One region of the Enterovibrio paralichthyis genome, then DNA from elsewhere that is predicted to be linked to it. Evidence: predicted binding sites of a transcription regulator. Region 1 holds the regulator's gene; each other region holds the start of a gene.
The links. Region 1 encodes PurR, which represses purine synthesis genes. Its sites were predicted from a motif close to TNANGNAAACGTTTNCNTNA; they were not measured.
Positions count from the first base shown of each region.

Region 2: the regulator PurR is predicted to act here: its motif matches at 3,336-3,355, upstream of folD (bifunctional methylenetetrahydrofolate dehydrogenase/methenyltetrahydrofolate cyclohydrolase FolD).
Region 3: the regulator PurR is predicted to act here: its motif matches at 1,930-1,949, upstream of glpX (class II fructose-bisphosphatase).
Region 4: the regulator PurR is predicted to act here: its motif matches at 2,498-2,517, upstream of glyA (serine hydroxymethyltransferase).

Region 1 covers NZ_JAHUTS010000017.1:14,695-19,713, reverse strand. The annotation lists gene KU854_RS17505 (TfoX/Sxy family DNA transformation protein) at 298-891, opposite strand; cyclic di-GMP riboswitch class I at 1,007-1,103, opposite strand; gene purR (HTH-type transcriptional repressor PurR) at 1,411-2,418, opposite strand; gene torD (molecular chaperone TorD) at 2,851-3,498, opposite strand; gene torA (trimethylamine-N-oxide reductase TorA) at 3,641-5,019, opposite strand, start outside.
Region 2 covers NZ_JAHUTS010000008.1:220,901-225,919, forward strand. The annotation lists gene galK (galactokinase) at 1-113, shown strand, start outside; gene galM (galactose-1-epimerase) at 123-1,190, shown strand; gene KU854_RS12285 (substrate-binding domain-containing protein) at 1,356-2,357, shown strand; gene folD (bifunctional methylenetetrahydrofolate dehydrogenase/methenyltetrahydrofolate cyclohydrolase FolD) at 2,412-3,266, opposite strand; gene KU854_RS12295 (S1 family peptidase) at 3,474-4,190, opposite strand; gene KU854_RS12300 (MFS transporter) at 4,708-5,019, opposite strand, start outside.
Region 3 covers NZ_JAHUTS010000009.1:94,011-99,029, reverse strand. The annotation lists gene glpK (glycerol kinase GlpK) at 383-1,888, shown strand; gene glpX (class II fructose-bisphosphatase) at 2,042-3,049, shown strand; gene KU854_RS12820 (DHA2 family efflux MFS transporter permease subunit) at 3,117-4,664, opposite strand; gene KU854_RS12815 (HlyD family secretion protein) at 4,651-5,019, opposite strand, start outside.
Region 4 covers NZ_JAHUTS010000011.1:145,707-150,725, reverse strand. The annotation lists gene ribD (bifunctional diaminohydroxyphosphoribosylaminopyrimidine deaminase/5-amino-6-(5-phosphoribosylamino)uracil reductase RibD) at 1-524, opposite strand, end outside; gene nrdR (transcriptional regulator NrdR) at 533-982, opposite strand; gene glyA (serine hydroxymethyltransferase) at 1,104-2,354, opposite strand; gene KU854_RS14525 (YitT family protein) at 2,873-3,442, shown strand; gene KU854_RS14520 (alkaline phosphatase family protein) at 3,638-5,019, shown strand, end outside.

The DNA.
Region 1 (5,019 bases):
GATGATTGTCACATTAATGAGACTTATGAAGTTTTGCCATCGTTTCTTCGCGTTCACCTAATCAGTCTCTATTTTTATTAAGTATCGTGGTCAAATCCCCGCTGTTAAAGCTTTCGCCTATGGCAAACTTTTCCATTTCATCTTCAAAAGGGACGCAGATTGAGGGCAATAAATGTTTTCAAAACGGCATACGGTTAGTGATTGGTGTTAAGGGGGATAAATGTGGGGGTAATCAAAAAAACAGCCAATGGCGGGAAAAGCACATTGGCTGTTTTTGGGGAGTTGTTGGTGAGGCTTTTACTGTTGGAGTGTTTCTAACAGTTCATTGCGGCGCTGTGGAGTGATGACAGACCAGTGTTTCCCCTCAATTGCACCTTCGAGTGCCCACAAAAGCTCGATACTCAGGTTATCGCTGTGTGACTCTTGTAGCGCTTTATAAGCACGCACTGCGCCCGCACGCTGCAGTTCTTCGACAGAGTCGATTCCTGCTTTTTTTAGCATGCGTTCTGTTGCTAGGCGAAGGTTGGGAAGATCTTTGATACGTGTAGGCGCAGCCGTCTTCTTTTCCTGTTGATCTTCCCTGGAAATTGACAGCGCCTTCTTGGCGTGACTCATCATGAGTTCAGACTGTTCCCACCAATTCTCGGGCACAGCGTAGTATTTAGTGACAACTGGAAAACCACGTTTTTTGTAAACGTATGGGGTCATTGCCAGTTTCTTGAATTCTGACAGATTACCGCTGCCTGCCCGAAGGTGGAGCTGATCATTCACGACAAGCGCGAACATTGTCTCGTCGCAAAAAACACCAAATCCGCCAAACATAGAACGGGATTTGATTTTGCCCAGACATTCGAAGAACTTCAGTGTGTTTTTTAGAGTAGGTTTATCCATGTGACTTATTCTCAATCAATACGTTCCTGGATGAATGGTCAAGGAGTAACGTAGCAAAGCGAATTCAGAGAATTGTCAACGAACCGGGTGAACCGGGCTTTGAAATGCTAACGTCATCGGTAACCCCGCTACCATCACCGTTGAAGTTATCGTCGGTGTGAGGCCGGAAGCTTTGCGTCCCACGCTTTCGCCGTGGTTTGCCTTTTCTTAACATGATTTAGCTTAACCGAATCATGTCATTTTGTCGTTATTGCTGGTCTAGCAAAGTGTGATCTTGGTTCAGATAGAGCGTTATTGATACGTCTAAAAATAAAGGGTTCCTCTTGTTATAGAAGAATTTTTGTCCGTTTCACCCAATTCGTTAATCTGAATAAGGGTAGCACTAGAAAACTGGGCATTTTAGCGATTTTGAGCTTTGTCGCAACAATAAGATTCCAATTTTCATAAAACTTGCAAAAAACAAAAAAGCCCGAGTGTAATCTCGGGCTTTTTGATGTAATTTTGCACGAAGTGCGCCGATTAGTTGTTCAAGTTTTTCACTGAACGGCGCACCACCAGTTCTGGCTGCATTTCGAAAATTTGTTGCTTGTTTTCTTTGTTCGCCAAACGCTCCATCAGCAACTTGATGGCGGTTTTACCCAGTCGGTTTTTCGGCTGGTGGATGGTCGTCAAAGGCGGCGAGAAGAAGCCTGCCAGATCAATGTTGTCGTAGCCAATCACAGAAATGTCGTTCGGCACATCCAAACCGGCTTGTCTGAACGTACTGATTGCCGCCAACGCCATGATGTCGTTAAAGCAGAACACAGCCGTAGGGCGGTCTTTCTGCGCGATCAGCTTATTTGTCGCCTCAACTGCTGAGTCACATTCAAAGTCTGCTTCAACAATCCACTCAGGGTGATAGGTCAAACCGGCTTCTTCCAACGCACGGCGGAAACCTTGCAGGCGCTCCTGGCAGGTCAGTTTGTCCATTTGGCCGGAGATACAACCGATTTTGGTGTGGCCGTTTTCGATGAAATGTTTCGTCGCAATGTAGCCACCCAGCTCAGCGTTATCCTGAATACAGTCGGTATTCACGTGCTGGGTACCCCAGTCCATCACGACCATTGGCAGATCCGCTTTTTTCTCCAGCAGTGCCAGCAGTTCTTCATTCAGGTCTGAACACATAACCAACAGGCCATCAACGCGCTTCTCAGCCAGCATGCGCAGGTAATCGCGCTGTTTTGCCAGGTTGCCTTCGGTGTTACAAAGGATCAGGGTGTAGCCTTCGTTGTAGCAATATTCTTCAACGCCATGTACCACTTCCGCAAAGAATGGGTTTGTGGATTTGGTTACCAGCATGCCAATGGTGCGGGTAGAGTTACATTTCAGACTGCGCGCGACGGCGCTTGGTGCGTAATTCAGTTCATCAACTGCCGCCCATACTTTTGTAGTGGTGTTCTCGGCCACAAAACGTGTCTTATTGATCACGTGCGAAACGGTGGTGGTCGAGACACCTGCGAGACGAGCGACGTCTTTAATTGTTGCCATTCGGTAATCTTCTTATCGTTTTCATTGGCAGCGTATGAATTGTCAGGTGCTGCACATGTTTACGCCGCTTTCAATCAGCGGCGTACAATTCCGGCTATGTCACCGGCTTCAGGTTCATTTAGCTTGGGAGATGCGCTTCATTCCCCGATATCAATGCAAACCATGATGCTGTATGCACAGGGCCGGATAACGGCAATTGGGGGCAGGGCAATCTCGCGAGGCAGTTACTTGAGTCTGGTGTAATTCTCAGGAAATATCTCAATGCCAATCGCTTGCGTTCACAGTTTAATGGCTACCGCCACTTGTCGCAATTATTCTATTTCAGCAAGGTAAATAAGCTTGATGGTGGTCAAGCAATTTCGGGCTAGCTAAATGAATTCTTTAAAATAAAAAAGCCGGGTAATAACCCGGCTGATTGTTTGGGTAAATAATTTATTCGCCTTTGAGGAAGGCTAAGTCCAGTTTGATAAAGCTGACCAGCAGATTACCTGCCGCTTTATAGAAGCCAAATTGGTCAAACTGGTTAAGGGTGCTTTGGAATTGTTCAATCCAAGGCATCACCATGGTTTCCAGAAAACGCTGTTGCTCTTGCATCACCGCTTCTTGTTTTTCTTCGTCTTCTTCTTTATTTGCCAGAATGACGAGATTACCCATGAAATCCAAAACCACGGCCAGATGGTCGAAAGGTTCGTTGAAATCTTTACGCTGGGCAATGCCGTAACTTTCCATCCATTTACCCATTTCCTGCGCTGGCTTGTCATTCAAAAGACCAGATTCGCCAATATAGATAGAGGCGTAGGGCAGGGCACCGGTTTTCGGCGTGCTCAGGAACAGGCCGCAGAAATCGGCCGCCAGCTCCAGTTGGGCATCCTGACGTGTTTTCAGTTTTGCCAGTGCTTCACGAAGCCCGGCTACGGGTGTACTCAGTTCGCCTGTCATGGCCAGCACGGAGAAATAGTTATCCATGTCAGCGCCGTGGTAGTTGTTCAGGTCGTCCTGCGTTAACTCGGTGGCGAACAGTGATGACATCCACCAGTAGAATTCGGCACGTTGCTCGTTAATGGCAATAAATTCTTGCATTGTCATTCCGTTTTTCGATAAGCGTTAGAGTGTATACCCAAGCAGCCTGTAGAAAGAGGACACTTGGGTATAAGCCCTTCAAGTGTATATAAGTTAGAGTAAAAAAGGGCAGCTTAGCTGCCCTTTTTCTTCACACTGTCTCTTATGCGATATCCATCGCTGGGAACAGTGGGTTAACATCGCTAACTTCAGTCGGGCCGCTGAAGCCAGTGACTGCGGGTACTTTGCCGGTGAATTTCTCAATCTCAACCAGTGCGGTGTGCGCAGAAGTTGCCTGAGCCAGCTTAGAAGTACCGATATCCATGGTCAGTACGTTTGGATCGCCGTAAGTACACAGGGTACCTGGCTTGCCACCTTCCAGCGGAGAGTACCATGCACCTTCTTCGATACGACAAACGCCTGCTTTGTAGTCGTCAGTCACGACTGCACCTGCCAGTACCTGACCACGGTCGTTAAACACGCGTACCAGATCGCCAGACTTGATGCCACGCGCCGCTGCGTCTGCAGAGCTGATGTAGCAAGGCTCGCGGCCAGCAACAGTGTAAGTACCACGGAAGTCGTCAGAAGAACACAGCTGCGAGTGCAGACGGTAGTTCGGGTGACAGCTTTGCATGTGCAGCGGGTACTTGTTCGACTTAGGACCACCGTGACTACGTTCCACTTTCTCGAACCACATTGGGTGGCCCTGACAGTCGTCGTAACCCATGTCAGCGATAGTCTTACAGTAGATTTCGATAAGGCCAGTCGCGGTTCCCAGTGGCTCCAGATCCGGTTCTTTACGGAACGCTGAGTGACGAACCCACTCGGTACCTTCTGGGAACGCAATGAATTGCTCTTCTTCCCAGAATTTAACGAAGTTAGGCATACGAACACCGATACCACGGCCTTGCAGACGCGCACCGTTGTAGATCTCTTCGATCCATTCCATTTTAGTCTTGCCGCCGGTGAAGGCTTCTTCACGACCGAAACGGCTGCACAGCTCACGGAAGATATCGAAGTCGTCTTTCGCTTCAAACATTGGCTCAACGATTTGTTTCATCGCGATGATGCCTTTGTTTGAGTGGTTACCGAATGAATCGATGTCGTTACGCTCGTAAGTCGTGGTCGCTGGCAGAACGATGTCTGCGAAGCGGCAGCTTGCTGTCCACTGGTGGTCGATAGAAACGTAAGTTTCCAGGTTACGCCACGCCTTGATCATACGGTTACGATCTTGGTGCTGGTGGAACAGGTTACTACCACAAGAAATCGCCATCTTGATTTCTGGGTACTTCACTTTGTGACCGTTGAAATCGATGGTTTTGCCTGGGTTCTCAAGACAATCAACAATACGCGCGATTGGAATGTAGCTTGAGTAGCCGTTGTAGCTGCCGTTGTGGATTGGGTCAACGCCAGTTACTGAGCTGAAACCAGACATCAGCGGGCCAGCAGAGGTGATACAGCCAGCGTCGTTGTAGTGCCAGCCGAAGCCGAAACCACCGCCTGGCAGACCGATTTGACCCAGCATTGCTGCCAGTACAACGA
Region 2 (5,019 bases), on a different contig from region 1:
TGGATGCGGTAAAAGTGGCGGTTGAAGAGAAATATGAAGCGGCCACCGGCCTGAAAGCCTCCATTTACGTCTGTAAAGCCATGACCGGTGCGGGTCTTGTTGACGCTCAGTAAGGGTTTTTTATGGGAGCCTTTACGACACTGACTCACACCATGAGCGCGCATAATGCGTGTGACGGTAAACCTGCAACTCTGGTGTGTTTAACCAATACAAAGGGTATGGAAGTGGTGCTGATGGATATCGGCGCCACCTGGCTAAGTTGCCAAGTGCCTCTCGGTGAAAACGACCATCGTGAAGTGTTGCTGGGTGTCAGCAACATGGCAGACTTTCAGGCGCAGAAAAGCTACATGGGCGTGACGGTTGGCCGCTATGCCAACCGCATTGCGAAAGGTTTGTTTTCACTGGATGGGGAAACGTATCAGGTTGCAGTCAACCAGGCCGGGAACTGTCTGCATGGCGGCAACGAGGGTTTTGACAAACGTCGCTGGAAAATCAGCGCGCAATCATCCTCATCCGTTTCTTTTTCTTTGGTTTCACCCGATGGCGATCAGGGGTTTCCCGGTGAGCTGTCTGTGTTGGTCACCTATACACTGGATGACGACAACGGGCTGACCATTGACTACAAAGCGACGACCGATAAAGCCACGCCAGTTAATCTGACCAACCATGCTTACTTTAACCTGCAGGGGGCTGACAGCGGGGAAGACTGCCTTTCCCATCATTTGACGCTGACGGCGGATGGCTACGTGCCGACAACGGAGTATGGGATCCCGTTGGGAGAGCTTGCCAGCGTTGATGATACCGCGTTCGATTTTCGCGCCGGTAAAACCTTGCGTCAGGATCTCTTGACTGATCACCAACAAAAGGCGGCAAAAGGGTACGACCACAGTTACCTGTTTGATTGTGCGCGAGATGTGTCTGCGCCAGTGGCAACTGTGTTATCGCCGGATGCCAAATTGAGCCTGGTGGTATATACCGATAAACCTGCTGTGCAGCTTTATACCGGCAACTGGTTATCTGGCACGCCAAACCGTGAAGGTGGCGAATACCGTGACTACGCAGGTTTTGCACTGGAAACCCAGTTTTTGCCAGACTCCCCAAACCATCCAGAATGGCCGGTTGCATCTTGTATCCTGCAGCCGGGCAAGGCTTACCGCTTTTTCACCCGCTACCAATTTTTGAATCATTAAGCGAGCAACACAGCGTAAGGTGACTTACGCTGTGTAATCGTTAACAACACAAAAAAGTGATGTATTACAATCCGTCACGCATGGTATGTTTCTTTTCAGTTTTCAAAGAATGTAATTACTTTCACTGATTCTTCAGTCTCCGACGCCAGTAGTAAGAGGAAGTCTATGGCCACTATCAAAGATGTTGCGAAAGAAGCTGGCGTCTCAGTGGCGACTGTTTCACGCGTCGTCAATAAATCTCCTAAAGCCAGCCAGGCATCGATTGAAGCGGTGACCAAGGCGATGGCGAAATTGGGTTACCGTCCGAATGCGAATGCCAGGGCTCTGGTCAGCCAAAGTTCAAACACCGTTGGTGTGTTGGTCGCCGATGTGTCCGATCCGTTTTTCGGCAGTATGGTTAAAGCGATCGACCATGTCGCCAGAGAGCAGGGTAAGCAGATCCTGATTGGCAACGGTTATCACGATGCCGAAGATGAACGCAATGCACTGGAACTTCTGATCAACAGCCGCTGCGAAGCCATTATTGTTCATGCGAAAGGGCTGTCCGACGAAGAGCTGACAGCGTATGTGAAAGAAGTGCCGGGGCTGGTGGTGATTAACCGACATATCCCACAAATTGCCACACGTTGTATAGCGTTGGACAACTTTAAAGGGGCGTACCTTGCTACGGACTACCTTATCCGCCAAGGGCACAGTAAAATCGCTTGTATCGCATCCTCGCGGGATATTGAAGATACCCAGGCGCGTATTGAAGGATATCTGGCAGCGCTTAAAGACAACGGCATAGCGCTCAGTAAAAGCTATATCGAATACGGGGAGCCCAACAGTGATGGCGGAGAAAGCGCCATGACCAACTTACTGAGTAAATCCCTCGATATGTCCGCCGTATTTGCCTACAACGACAACATGGCAGCAGGCGCCATGATGGTGCTGGAACAAAATGGCATTGCCGTACCGAAGCAGATGTCTGTCGTCGGGTTTGATGATGGAATTCTTGCCCGGTTTCTTAATCCCGGGTTGACCACTGTCCGTTATCCTATTGAAATGATGGCCGAGCGCGCGGCAAGGCAAGCACTGTCACTGTCTCGTGGTGAAATGGGTGATGAAGAAACTGCTGTATTTTCACCGACTTTGGTAAGGCGTAATTCTGTGGCATCACACAGCTAATATGTCAATGTAATGCAGCAGATCACTCTGCTGCATTCCAAGGGATATTGGTGCTTATGAGTGGAATTGTTCGCAGGCTAGTAATGTGTTTTCAATCAGTGTTGCTACGGTCATCGGGCCAACACCTCCCGGTACGGGGGTGATATGGCTGGCATGTTTGGCAGCAACCGCATATTCGACATCCCCAACCAATTTACCAGTATCCAATCTGTTGATACCTACATCGATTACAACCGCACCCGGTTTAACCCAATCGCCAGGGATAAAGTTCGGTTTACCCACTGCAACAACGAGTAAGTCAGCTTGACGGACGTGACCTTCAAGATCTTTGGTAAAACGGTGGCAGGTAGTGGTTGTACAACCGGATAATAATAGCTCCATGGTCATTGGACGACCGACGATGTTAGACGCACCAACGACGACAGCGTGTTTGCCCCGAAGCGGAATATTGTATCTTTCCAATAAGGTAATGATGCCTTTGGGTGTACAGGAGCGGAGTTTTGGAATCCGCTGACACAATCTACCCACGTTGTATGGATGGAAACCATCTACATCTTTCTCAGGGTGAATGCGCTCGAGCACGTTGGTAGCATCCATTTGAGCCGGTAGTGGGAGTTGAACCAAGATACCATCAATTTCTGTATCTTCGTTGAGTGAATCGATAAGAGCCAATAGATCTGCTTCGCTCGTCGATGCAGGCAAATCGTAGGATTTTGATACGAAGCCAACTTCAGCACATACGCGGCGCTTACTTCCAACATAAACTTGTGAGGCGGGATCATCACCTACCAGCACAACAGCAAGCCCCGGTGCTCTCAAACCAGCTGCTTTTCGTGCTTCGACGCGTGCCGCCACTTCTTGGCGAACTGTTTTTGATATTAGTGTTCCATCGATGATTTGAGCGGCCATGTTATTCCTTGGACAAATTTAGGAAAGATTAACTGCCGCTATTTTGTCAAAAAAAGTGTGACTTAGCCATAGCGCAAACGTTTGCGCTATGGGCGATGGAATTGAAAGGGTGCTGTTACTCGGAGTTTCTAATTTTGCAACTCAAAAATGGTGCTTGTGGGGCGGCGAAACGATGAAGCACGGTTACCTAAAAATTTTAGTACCGGATTAATCTTTGAGGAAGGCTGTAGTAAACGTATCTTTTGTCACCGCCAGATGCTCAATGGTGTCACCGTAAAATTGTTCTACTTCACTGATCAGCCAGTCACGTACAAAGTATGTCGACACAAAAATACTGGTTCGTTCGTTACCCAGCTCGCTACCGTCAAGCATTCGAAATCTTGATCCTGACATCCCTGAGATAATTCCTACAAGCTGTCCTTTTGCGTTGAACGCTCCACCACCACTCATTCCTGATTGCACTGCGGCATCTGTAATGCTCGCAGGGCAGCGCGCAAACATTTTGCTGTCAACAAAGTTGACGTCTTGGTAATACTTGCCCTCTCCGACAAGCGTTTTTCCTGTTAGTCCACGACCGACAGTCTTGATGCTCTCTTGCGAGTGAATCTTGCCGAGAGAAGCGAGTTTCTTACCTGTGTTGTCTTCTTTTATAAGCGCTATGTCGCAATCTGGATGGTACGCAACGACTTCACTGAAGTCTATTTTCGCAACATGCTTTGCCGTTAGGCTCAATTCTGAAGTAAGGGGGACGCTGGTGCCGTGACCGCCAAGCAAAAAGGGGATGCCAACAGGCAAATAATTTACAGAAGGAGTGTTGGTTTCATTTTCATTGGCGTATTCAAGTGGGCCATTGATATGGACGCACCCTGACAGTGTCAATAGTGCAACAACTAAGATCATCGTCGAACGCTTAAAAAGGTACATGCTCAAATCTCCCGTAGTGTGACGACTGTCTCAAAGTTGACAGTTAACAGGAGCCTAGGAAGCCGTTACAGAATGTACAAATATTGGTAATTATTTTTTATTGAGAATTATTATCTCTCTGATATATATGGATTATTATCGTTGACTGGGGTCGTGATTGGCTGAAATGTTAGCCTGATGTCAAATTTTTACCGTAGTCCATGTTTTTTTCTCTCTTTTGTCTGGCTTTTGATGTGTTTTTAACCCATGCGTGCTCATTTTATTAGTCAGTATGAGTTTGGTGTTATGTTTTTGTTAACGTGACATTCGTCACGGAAAATATGTTTTTCGATAAAAAACAAAAAGATAATATTAATGTCGGATTGGTATAAGGCTTGCGCTCAAAACATGACGGAAATTTGCCGTCTGAAGCGGTACTTTAGTATTTGAGAGTGATTTGTAGAGAAATCTGGATGGTATAGGAAGTAAAAAAGCGTGGCGTTGTTTTGGGTACAAGCCACGCTAAACACGCTAAAGATTACATATCCATTGATACAGCGTTATCAACGCCATCAGTACCGGTATGACGGTTGCGCTTGGTAGATACCAGCATATAGAGAAGCGTTGCAGCGAAGCAGACAACGAAATAGAACATCAGCCCACCTTTCACCTGCATTGCTTTGCCGGCTAATACTGGCCCCACGACTGAACCGACACTGTAGCTAAGCAGCATAAGCTCCGCCGCTGCAACAATTTTTGATTCACAAACGTTTCGACAGGCAAGGGTGATGGCGACAGGGTAGAGTGCAAATGCCGAAGCACCCAACAAGAACATGCCCGCCATAACACC
Region 3 (5,019 bases), on a different contig from region 1:
CGCCAAATAAATGACTAAAAATGCGATATCACTCAATTTCTATTCACTCATGTCATGATAGGGTTATCAGGATCGTATCTCTCTTGGTTGACACCAAGACTTGCCGGAATCGGCCGGGCTGACCGCCATCGCGTGTCAGCCTTTTTCTTTTCTGCCTTCCCGTATGCAACTGACTTTGTCCATGTAAGTGCCTTAGCGCACCCTGCTGCATATCACTTTGAACCTTAAACGCTCATCAAACGCTCAATTAATGAGCGAACGCACATTTTATGCTTTCGCGTCTTCACGAAACAGGTTTCCCCTTTAAAGTAAGATCCAACATCCGGTGCTACCGGCACCACCAACCAACGCTATGCTAAGAAGAAAACTGCAAGGAGACGCCATGAGCACCGAGCCAAAATATATTGTCGCACTCGATCAGGGCACCACCAGCTCCCGCGCCGTAGTCCTTGACCATGACGCCAATATTGTCACGGTTGCCCAACGGGAATTTGCGCAGATATACCCACACACAGGCTGGGTAGAACACGATCCGCTGGAAATTTACGCCACCCAGATGGCGACACTGGTGGAGGCGCTGGGGAAAGTCGGTATCCGTTCGGACGAAGTAGCCGCTATCGGTATAACCAACCAACGCGAAACCACAGTGGTCTGGAACCGCCACACCGGCAAACCGATTTACAACGCCATTGTCTGGCAATGCCGCCGTACTGCCGCCATCTGCGAGCAGCTTAAAGACGATGGCTACGAAGACTATATCCGCGACACTACAGGCTTGGTGGTCGACCCCTATTTTTCCGGCACCAAAATCAAATGGATACTCGACCATGTCGAGGGAGCGCATGAACTGGCAGAAAAAGGCGACCTGCTGTTTGGCACCATTGATACCTGGCTTATCTGGAAAATGACCCAGGGACGCGTCCATGTCACTGACTACACCAACGCCAGCCGTACCATGCTGTTCAACATCAACACCTTGGAATGGGATGAAACCTTGCTCAAGGCGCTTAACATTCCGGCGTCCATGATGCCCGAAGTGAAAGCCTCGTCTGAAGTCTACGGTAAGGCCAACCTTGGGGGTAAAGGCGGAACCCGGGTGCCGATCGCAGGGATCGCAGGGGATCAACAGGCGGCCCTGTTCGGCCAGATGTGTGTGGAAGCAGGCCAGGCCAAAAACACCTACGGCACCGGCTGCTTCCTGCTGATGAACACTGGCAAGGAAAAGGTCGCGTCGCGCAATGGCCTTCTGACTACCCTCGCCTGCGGCCCCAAAGGCGACGTTGCCTATGCACTGGAAGGCGCAGTATTTATGGGCGGCGCCTCTATCCAGTGGCTGCGTGATGAAATGAAACTGCTGACCGATGCGAAGGACTCCGAATACTTCGCCACCAAGGTCGACAGCAGCAACGGCGTGTATGTGGTACCGGCTTTCACCGGCCTCGGCGCACCACACTGGGACCCTTACGCCCGCGGTACCATCGTAGGTATTACCCGTGGCGTGAACGCCAACCACATCATCCGCGCCACGCTGGAAAGCATTGCCTACCAGTCCCTTGATGTGCTGACCGCCATGGAAGCAGATTCCGGCATCACGCTGGACTTTCTCAAAGTTGACGGCGGCGCTGTGGCCAACAACTTCCTGATGCAGTTCCAGTCTGACGTACTCAACACCGAAGTGCAGCGTCCACAGGTTACCGAAGTCACCGCCCTTGGCGCCGCCTACCTCGCCGGTCTGGCTGTCGGTTACTGGTCATCGATTGATGAACTGAAAGACAAAGCGCAGATAGACCGCGTCTTCACCCCGTGTGATGACGACGGCAAACGCGAACGCCGTCACCGTGGCTGGCAGCGCGCGATTGAGTGTGCCAAAGGCTGGGTACAGCACTGATAAACCAGCGGGTATCTGACCGACGTCAGCTACCCGCCCAAAAACGCAAACGTTTCCTTTTTGCTTGTGTTAGAATCCGCGCCGAGTTTTCAGTTACCCGCCGTGGTGGCGTGTAACACCCCATTTTCACTAAAAAAATTCTCTGGAGATCGGATGAAACGCGATTTGGCGATGGCTTTTTCACGCGTCACGGAAGGCGCTGCACTGGCGGGTTACAAGTGGCTGGGCCGCGGTGACAAAAATGCAGCAGACGGTGCCGCCGTTGAAGTAATGCGTATTCTGCTGAACAAGACCGACATTGAAGGTGAAATTGTTATCGGCGAAGGCGAAATCGATGAAGCCCCTATGCTCTACATCGGTGAGAAAGTGGGTCTGGGTGGTGATGCCGTAGATATCGCGGTTGATCCAATCGAAGGCACCCGCATGACCGCAATGGGCCAGTCAAATGCTCTGGCTGTGCTGGCTGCAGGTGAAAAAGGCACTTTCCTGAAAGCACCGGACATGTACATGGAAAAACTGGTTGTCGGTCCGGAAGCCAAAGGCGTTATCAACATCGAACTGCCACTGCGTGACAACCTGATCAACATTGCCAAAGCACTGGGTAAATCGCTGGATGAACTGGTCGTCACCACGCTGGCAAAGCCACGCCACGATGACACTATCCGTGAAATGCAGGAAATGGGCGTAAAAGTTTTCGCGATTCCTGACGGCGACGTAGCTGCCTCTATCCTGACCTGTATGCCAGACAGCGAAGTGGACGTGATGGTCGGTATCGGCGGCGCACCGGAAGGTGTGGTGTCTGCGGCCGTGATCCGCGCGCTGGGTGGTGACATGAATGGCCGCCTAATCCCGCGTCACGAAGTGAAAGAAGACAGCGAAGAAAACCGCCGTCTGGGTGAAATCGAAATCGAGCGCTGCAAAGAGATGGGCATTGAAACCAATGTCCGCCTGACCATGGAAGACATGGCGAGCAGCGACAACGTGATTTTCTCTGCCACCGGTATTACCAAAGGTGATCTGCTGGAAGGCATCACCCGCAAGGGCAACATCGCCACCACAGAAACCCTGTTGATCCGTGGTAAATGCCGCACCATCCGCCGTATCAAATCGACCCACTACCTGGATCGTAAAGATGACGCGGTAAAGGCTATCATCCTGTAATTTTGCCGGATGAACGAATAAAGAAAGCACGCCCAATGGCGTGCTTTTTTGTGCCCAGCCAACAGTGTCAGGCTTTGTCTGCCGCCGGAGGCTCACCTTTTTTCACCCGCTTGAACAGTGCCAGTAACGGAATGAGCACGAAATAGGACACCATAATAAAACCAAAGGTGTAGACGAAGGCCAGCAGGGTTGATTGCTGCTGAAGCATGGATGTCAGGTTGGCGATAAAGTCCGGATTGGTCACGCTGGTGCCCTGTGTGGCGGCGTACTGCTGAACCAATGGGTTATCCGGTGTCAGTCCACCGCCCAGTGCATTCCACTCTTTTTGCTGGATTTGGCTGAAATAGGTGTTCACGATGGAAATCCCGAACGAACCACCCAGTGTACGGCACAGGTTGAAAATCACTGCCCCGCCCACCGCCTGGTTCGGTGCCAGTGTGGCGTAAGCCAGCTGGCTCAAGGGTGCAAACACCAGCCCCATACCAGCGCCCTGCACGATACTCGGCATCAGCACCCAGAACATGTCGATATCCAGCGAATAGCGCATCATCAGGAAGCTACCGATGCCGTTAAGGATCAGCCCCGCCACAATCAACATGCGCGGGTCGAGCCGGTCAATAATCCGCGACAGCGATAGCAGCACGATGGCCGACGTCAGCCCGCGCGGCGCCATCATAAAGCCCGTGATTTCCACCGGATAATTCAGCAACTGCTCCAGCATCATCGGCTGCAGCTGGACAATACCGAACATGCCCATAGAAAAGCCGGTCATCACAATGCACGACAGCGCGAGGTTTCGGTCTTTCAGCAGCCACATCGGCGCAATATCGCCTTTGGTACGGAACGACCGTGTGAGGAAAAAGACCCAGGCGATGGCGGAAATCACCGTCGCAAACAAAATGGTATTGGAAGCAAACCAGTCGTCCTGGTTCCCGCGCTCCAGCACCATCTGTAACAGGCCAATCCCGATTGCCATGCCAAATACCAGCGGCCAATCGACGGTCGCCTTGCCTTTACCATCGAGGTGGACAAAAAAGTACAGCAGGGCCAGACACAAAAATCCCACTGGGACGTTCACATAGAATATCCAGCGCCAGTCCATGTTCTCGGTAATAAGGCCACCCACGGTCGGGCCAAGAATGGGGCCAAGCAGCACCCCGACAGAGAAGAGCGCCATGGCTTTACCGCGCTCTTCCTTCGGGTATATCTGTACCATGATCGACTGGGAAAGCGGGATCACCGAAGCACCGAACGCCCCCTGCATGATGCGGAAGGTCACCATTTCGGTCAGCGTATCGGCCTGACCACACAGTGCAGAAGTGGTAATAAAGCCCGCGACTGACACCAGCAGCAAGCGTCGCACACCGAATTTCAGGCTGAGATAACTCGCCAGCGGAATACAAATCGCTTCGGCCATGGAATACGAGGTCAGCACCCAGGTCACTTGCTCGGAGGTGACGCCCAGTGCCCCCATCATGTGCGGCAAAGAGACATTGGCGATGGTCATATCCAGCAGCACCATGATGGCGGAGAGCATCACCGCCAGCGTGACCATCAGGCGCGCAGAGCCGGGCTCCATCGCCAGTGGTGCATCGGCGGCCTTACTGGCTGTCATCGGCTTTAACCTTGCTCAGGGTATCGATAGTCACTGTCGCACTAGCACCCACACGCAAAGGGTGGGCAGCGTCCGCTGGATTGATTTTCAGTCTGACCGGGAAGCGCTGCGGCACTTTCACCCAGTTACCGGTGGCATTTTCCGGCGGCAGCAGGGAAAACGACGAACCACTGGCCGGGGAGATCGCCTGCACCACGCCGGAGTAGGTCGTGTCCGGATACATATCCAGAACAATGTTGGCCGTCATTTCGGGCGTGATATAGCCAAGCGCATCTTCCTTGTAATTCGCCTCAACCCAGAAAGAGTTGTCCTCAATCAGCGGCATCATGGAAAGGCCGGGAGAAACCACACTGCC
Region 4 (5,019 bases), on a different contig from region 1:
GTGATCCATTTGCTTTCACCGTTAGAAAGCGCGGTTCGTCCATCAAGGCTGGATGCAAGCTTCAACTGAACATAAGGCAAGCCGGATTTCATCATTTTGATAAAACCGGGGTTAAGTGCTTCAGCATCGGCCTGGAACAAGCCAACATCGACGTGAATGCCCGCATCACGCAGGCGCTGAATGCCACGCCCCGCTACCTGCGGGTTAGGGTCAACCATGGCGCAGACCACGCGGCTGACGCCGGCGGCAACCAGCGCATCAGCACACGGCGGTGTGCGGCCATAATGGGAACAGGGCTCAAGGGTGACATACGCGGTCGCGCCTTTGACGCGATCGCCTGCGGCGCGCAGGGCATGCACTTCGGCATGAGGCTCACCGGCGCGGAAATGAAACCCTTCGCCAATGATTTCTTCACCCAAGGTGATCACACAACCCACGTTGGGGTTTGGTGCTGTGGTATAAACGCCGCGCTTTGCCAGTTCAATGGCGCGCAGCATCATTTGGGAATCAAATTCTGAAAACATAAAACAGTTTATTTTTCCAGACGGGCGATCTCTTCGCCGAAATCGCGGATATCTTCAAAGCTGTGATACACAGAAGCGAAACGGATATACGCCACTTTATCCAGCTCTTTAAGCGCATCCATCACCAGATTACCGACCAAGGTAGAGGACACTTCACGCTCACCGGTTGCACGCAGGGTCGACTTAATCGTGTTAATCGACTTTTCAATATCGTCTGTGCTCACCGGACGTTTTTCCAGAGCCCGCTGAATGCCGCCACGCAGTTTATCTTCGTTAAATGGCTCTCGGTTACCATTGGTTTTGATGATACGCGGCATCACCAGCTCTGCTGTTTCAAACGTGGTATACCGTTCGTTACACGCCAAACACTGGCGACGACGACGCACCTGATGACCGTCTGCGACCAGTCGGGAATCAATGACTTTGGTGTCATTCGCACCACAAAATGGACAGTGCATCTCGCCTCCTTAAACAATTGGTGAACAGTGTAACCGATTTACCCAAGCGGGAAAGCGTGAAAGTGGTGAAAACAGGCACAAAAAAAGCACCCGAAGGTGCTTTTTTCAATCAGATAACGGCTTATGCGTATACTGGCAGACGTTTGCAGATATCCAGTACCTTCGCTTTGGTCGCGTCGATAACTTCTGCGTTGTCGATGTTGTCCAGTACGTCACACATCCAGTTCGCCAGCTCTTTGGCATCTTCCTGAGTGAAACCACGGCGGGTAATCGCCGGGGTACCTACGCGGATACCAGAGGTAACGAATGGGCTGCGTGGGTCGTTTGGCACGCTGTTCTTGTTCACAGTGATGTTCGCTGCGCCCAGCGCTGCATCGGCTTCTTTACCTGTGATGTTCTTGTCAATCAGGTCAACAAGGAACAGGTGGTTTTCAGTGCTGTTGGAAACGATCTTGTAACCGCGCTCCTGGAACTGACCTACCATGGCTTTGGCGTTATCCACCACGCGCTGTTGGTACGCTTTGAACTCTGGCTCCATCGCTTCTTTGAACGCCACTGCTTTTGCAGCAATAACGTGCATCAGAGGGCCACCTTGACCACCAGGGAATACCGCTGAGTTCAGCTTCTTGTACATGTCTTCGCCCGCGTTAGACAGGATCAGACCGCCACGTGGACCCGCCAGGGTTTTGTGCGTAGTGGTAGTGACAACGTGAGCGTGTGGGATTGGCGTTGGGTAAACACCCGCCGCAATCAGACCCGCAACGTGCGCCATATCAACGAACAGGTAAGCACCTGCTTTGTCCGCGATTTCACGCATGCGTGCCCAGTCAACGATTTGCGAGTACGCAGAGAAACCACCGATGATCATCTTCGGCTTGTGCTCCAGCGCCAGCGCTTCCATTTCGTCGTAGTTGATTTGGCCCGCTTCGTCGATACCGTAAGGGATAACGTTGTAGTGCTTGCCTGAGAAGTTAACCGGAGAACCATGAGTCAGGTGACCACCGTGTGCCAGGCTCATGCCCAGTACCGTGTCGCCCGGATTCAGCAGTGCCATGTAAACAGCGCTGTTCGCCTGAGAGCCTGAGTGAGGCTGAACGTTCGCGTATTCACAACCAAACAACTCACACGCACGGTCGATAGCCAGAGCTTCAGCTTTGTCGACGTATTCACAACCGCCGTAGTAGCGTTTGCCAGGGTAGCCTTCCGCATACTTGTTAGTCAGCTGGGAACCTTGCGCTTCCATTACGCGAGGGCTGGTGTAGTTTTCTGACGCGATGAGCTCGATGTGCTCTTCCTGACGTGCAGTTTCTTCCTGGATCGCGGCAAACAGCTCCGGATCATAATCAGCGATATTCATGTCACGCTTTAGCATCTGTATCTCCTGACTCAGATTGTTCCCTAGGAATTTGGTACCAAGTTGACCGGATAACTCGCGCGAGCAAACTAACCGGTCAACCTGGTTTTCACCTTGGAATGAGTTGATTTTCATCATGACGCAAACATCAGTATCCATGCGGACGCAAACGTTTTCGTCATGGCATTCCCAATCGCTGCGATTCTACAAAATTTGTTGCGCAACAGATAGTAGCAATCACATTTTTTTTGCATCAGTGAACATGGTCATTTTTCATTCCCAGCATGAATTCAGTTCATATCGCGGGATAACCACACTGTAAAGTTTTCAGGTTTACAGCACGTAACCAATTGCTGACACCGATACGCAACGCTGTGTAAAGCCCCTCTTCTCTCAAGAATGCAATCTCATTAATATGCCTTGCTTTTTTTAGTCGATAGCCGTGCTTGCGTCGCGGATGCATTGAAAAACGACATCCCATTTTTTTAAGGAGCGACACCTTGCAACACCTCCCCCGCCATTCCCAGATTGAAGATATGATTGCGATCCTCTCTGGTACCTTTCTAGTCGCTCAAGGCGTTTATTTTCTCCAGCAAGCAGGATTGCTGACCGGTGGCACGACAGGTCTTGCGCTGCTTGTTTCCCAGTTTACCGAGTTATCATTCGGTACCCTGTATTTCCTGTTCAACATACCTTTCTATGTGATGGGATGGTATCGCTTCGGTAAACAATTCGCCCTACGCAGTATTTTCGCCGGTGGCATGGTGTCCCTGATGGTTGACCACATTTCCCACGTTTTCACTATCGGGTGGCTGCAACCTCTTTACTGTGGACTGATCGGCGGCTTGCTGATGGGTGTGGGCATGTTGATGATTTTCCGCCACAACGCGAGCCTCGGAGGGTTTAACGTGTTGGCGCTGTTTTGTCAGGATAAGTTCGGGATCCGTGCCGGAAATGTCCAAATGGGGATCGACATTACAATCTTGATGGCCTCATTTTTCTTTGTTTCCCCTTGGCTTCTGGCTTGTTCAGTCGTCGGTGCTTTTGTCCTGAACCTGGTACTGGCCATGAACCACAGACCCGACCGTTACGTCGTCTGTTACTGATAATCCCCTCTTTTTAAAATGCCCTGCCCTTCACACGATGGCAGGGCTTTTTTATGCATCAAAACGAACGGTTTCATTTGGTTATTCGCTCCCACCCGCGCTTTAAGCGTATTTATTTTGTCATCTAATCATCATTGCTCTGTCATCGTGGCTGTCAACAATCATGGCCGACAATTCATGCAGTGGAAGCTACCAATGAAAACAACATTTTCTCTCTCACTTATCGCAACAACCTTGATTGCCTCTTCCGCCTTGGCGACGCCCAGCCAACAAGGTGACGTTTGGTATACCGATGCCAAAGCCGCGCTGGAAAATGCCAAAAAGCAAAAGCCGATTGAAGGCAAAGCCAAAAACGTGATCCTGTTTATCGGTGACGGCATGAGCGTTGGCACCATTACAGCTGCACGCATCTATGCAGGTCAGCTTCAGGGTAAAACCGGCGAAGAAAACAGCCTGACCCTGGAAAGCCTGCCAAACGTTGCGCTGTCCAAAACCTATAACACCGACATGCAAACGCCGGATTCTGCAGGCACGGCGACTGCCATGGTCAGCGGTGTCAAAACCAAAGCCGGTGTCATCAATATCAATGACAATGTCCGCCGCGGCTTTTGTGACACTGTGGCTGGCAATGAACTCGATACCATCTTCAGCCTTGCCGGTGAAAAAGGTAAGGCGCTGGGTGTGGTTTCCACCGCGCGTATTACCCACGCCACACCGGCGACAGCCTATGCCCACAGTGCTGACCGCAACTGGGAAAACGATGCCGCCATGCCAAACATTGCCAAAAATACCGGCTGTAAGGACATTGCATCTCAGCTAATAAGCTTTGAGTCTGGCGACGGTTTCAAGGTGGCGATGGGCGGCGGTCGCCGAGAATTCATCCCTGCCGATGCCAAAGATCCGGAGTACCCGGACAAAGGTGGCAAGCGCAAAGATGGCCGCAACCTGATTGAAGAATGGCAGGCCAAATACAGCGACGGTCAGTTTGTTTATGACTTCGACGGATTCGACAACATCAAAGTAAACGACAAAACCCGCGTGCTGGGTCTGTTTGAACCAAGCCACATGCAGTACGAAGCCGACCGAAAAGTTGAAAACAAAGAGCCTTCTCTGGCACAGATGACGGACAAGGCAATTGATATCCTGAGTCAGGACAAAGACGGTTATGTGCTGATGGTTGAAGCTGGCCGTATCGACCATGCCCACCACGCAGGCAATGCAGCTCGTGCATTGGAAGATACCCTGGCGTATGACGAAGCTATCAAGGTCGCACTGGAAAAAACCGACCCGAAAGAAACACTGGTCATCGTCACCGCTGACCATGCCCACACCATGGTCATGAACGGTTATGCCCAGCGCGGTAACCCAATCCTTGGCCTATCGAAACAAAAAGACAAGTTCAACGAAGATACCAATGGCAACACCTACACCACCATCGTATACGGAAATGGCCCAGGTGCGGTGAATGACAAAGCGCCTCGTCCTGCGGTGACGCAAGACGAAGCACTCAAACTCGACTACCTGCAACAATCCCTTATCAGCCTGGGCTCAGAAACCCACTCCGGTGAAGACGTAGC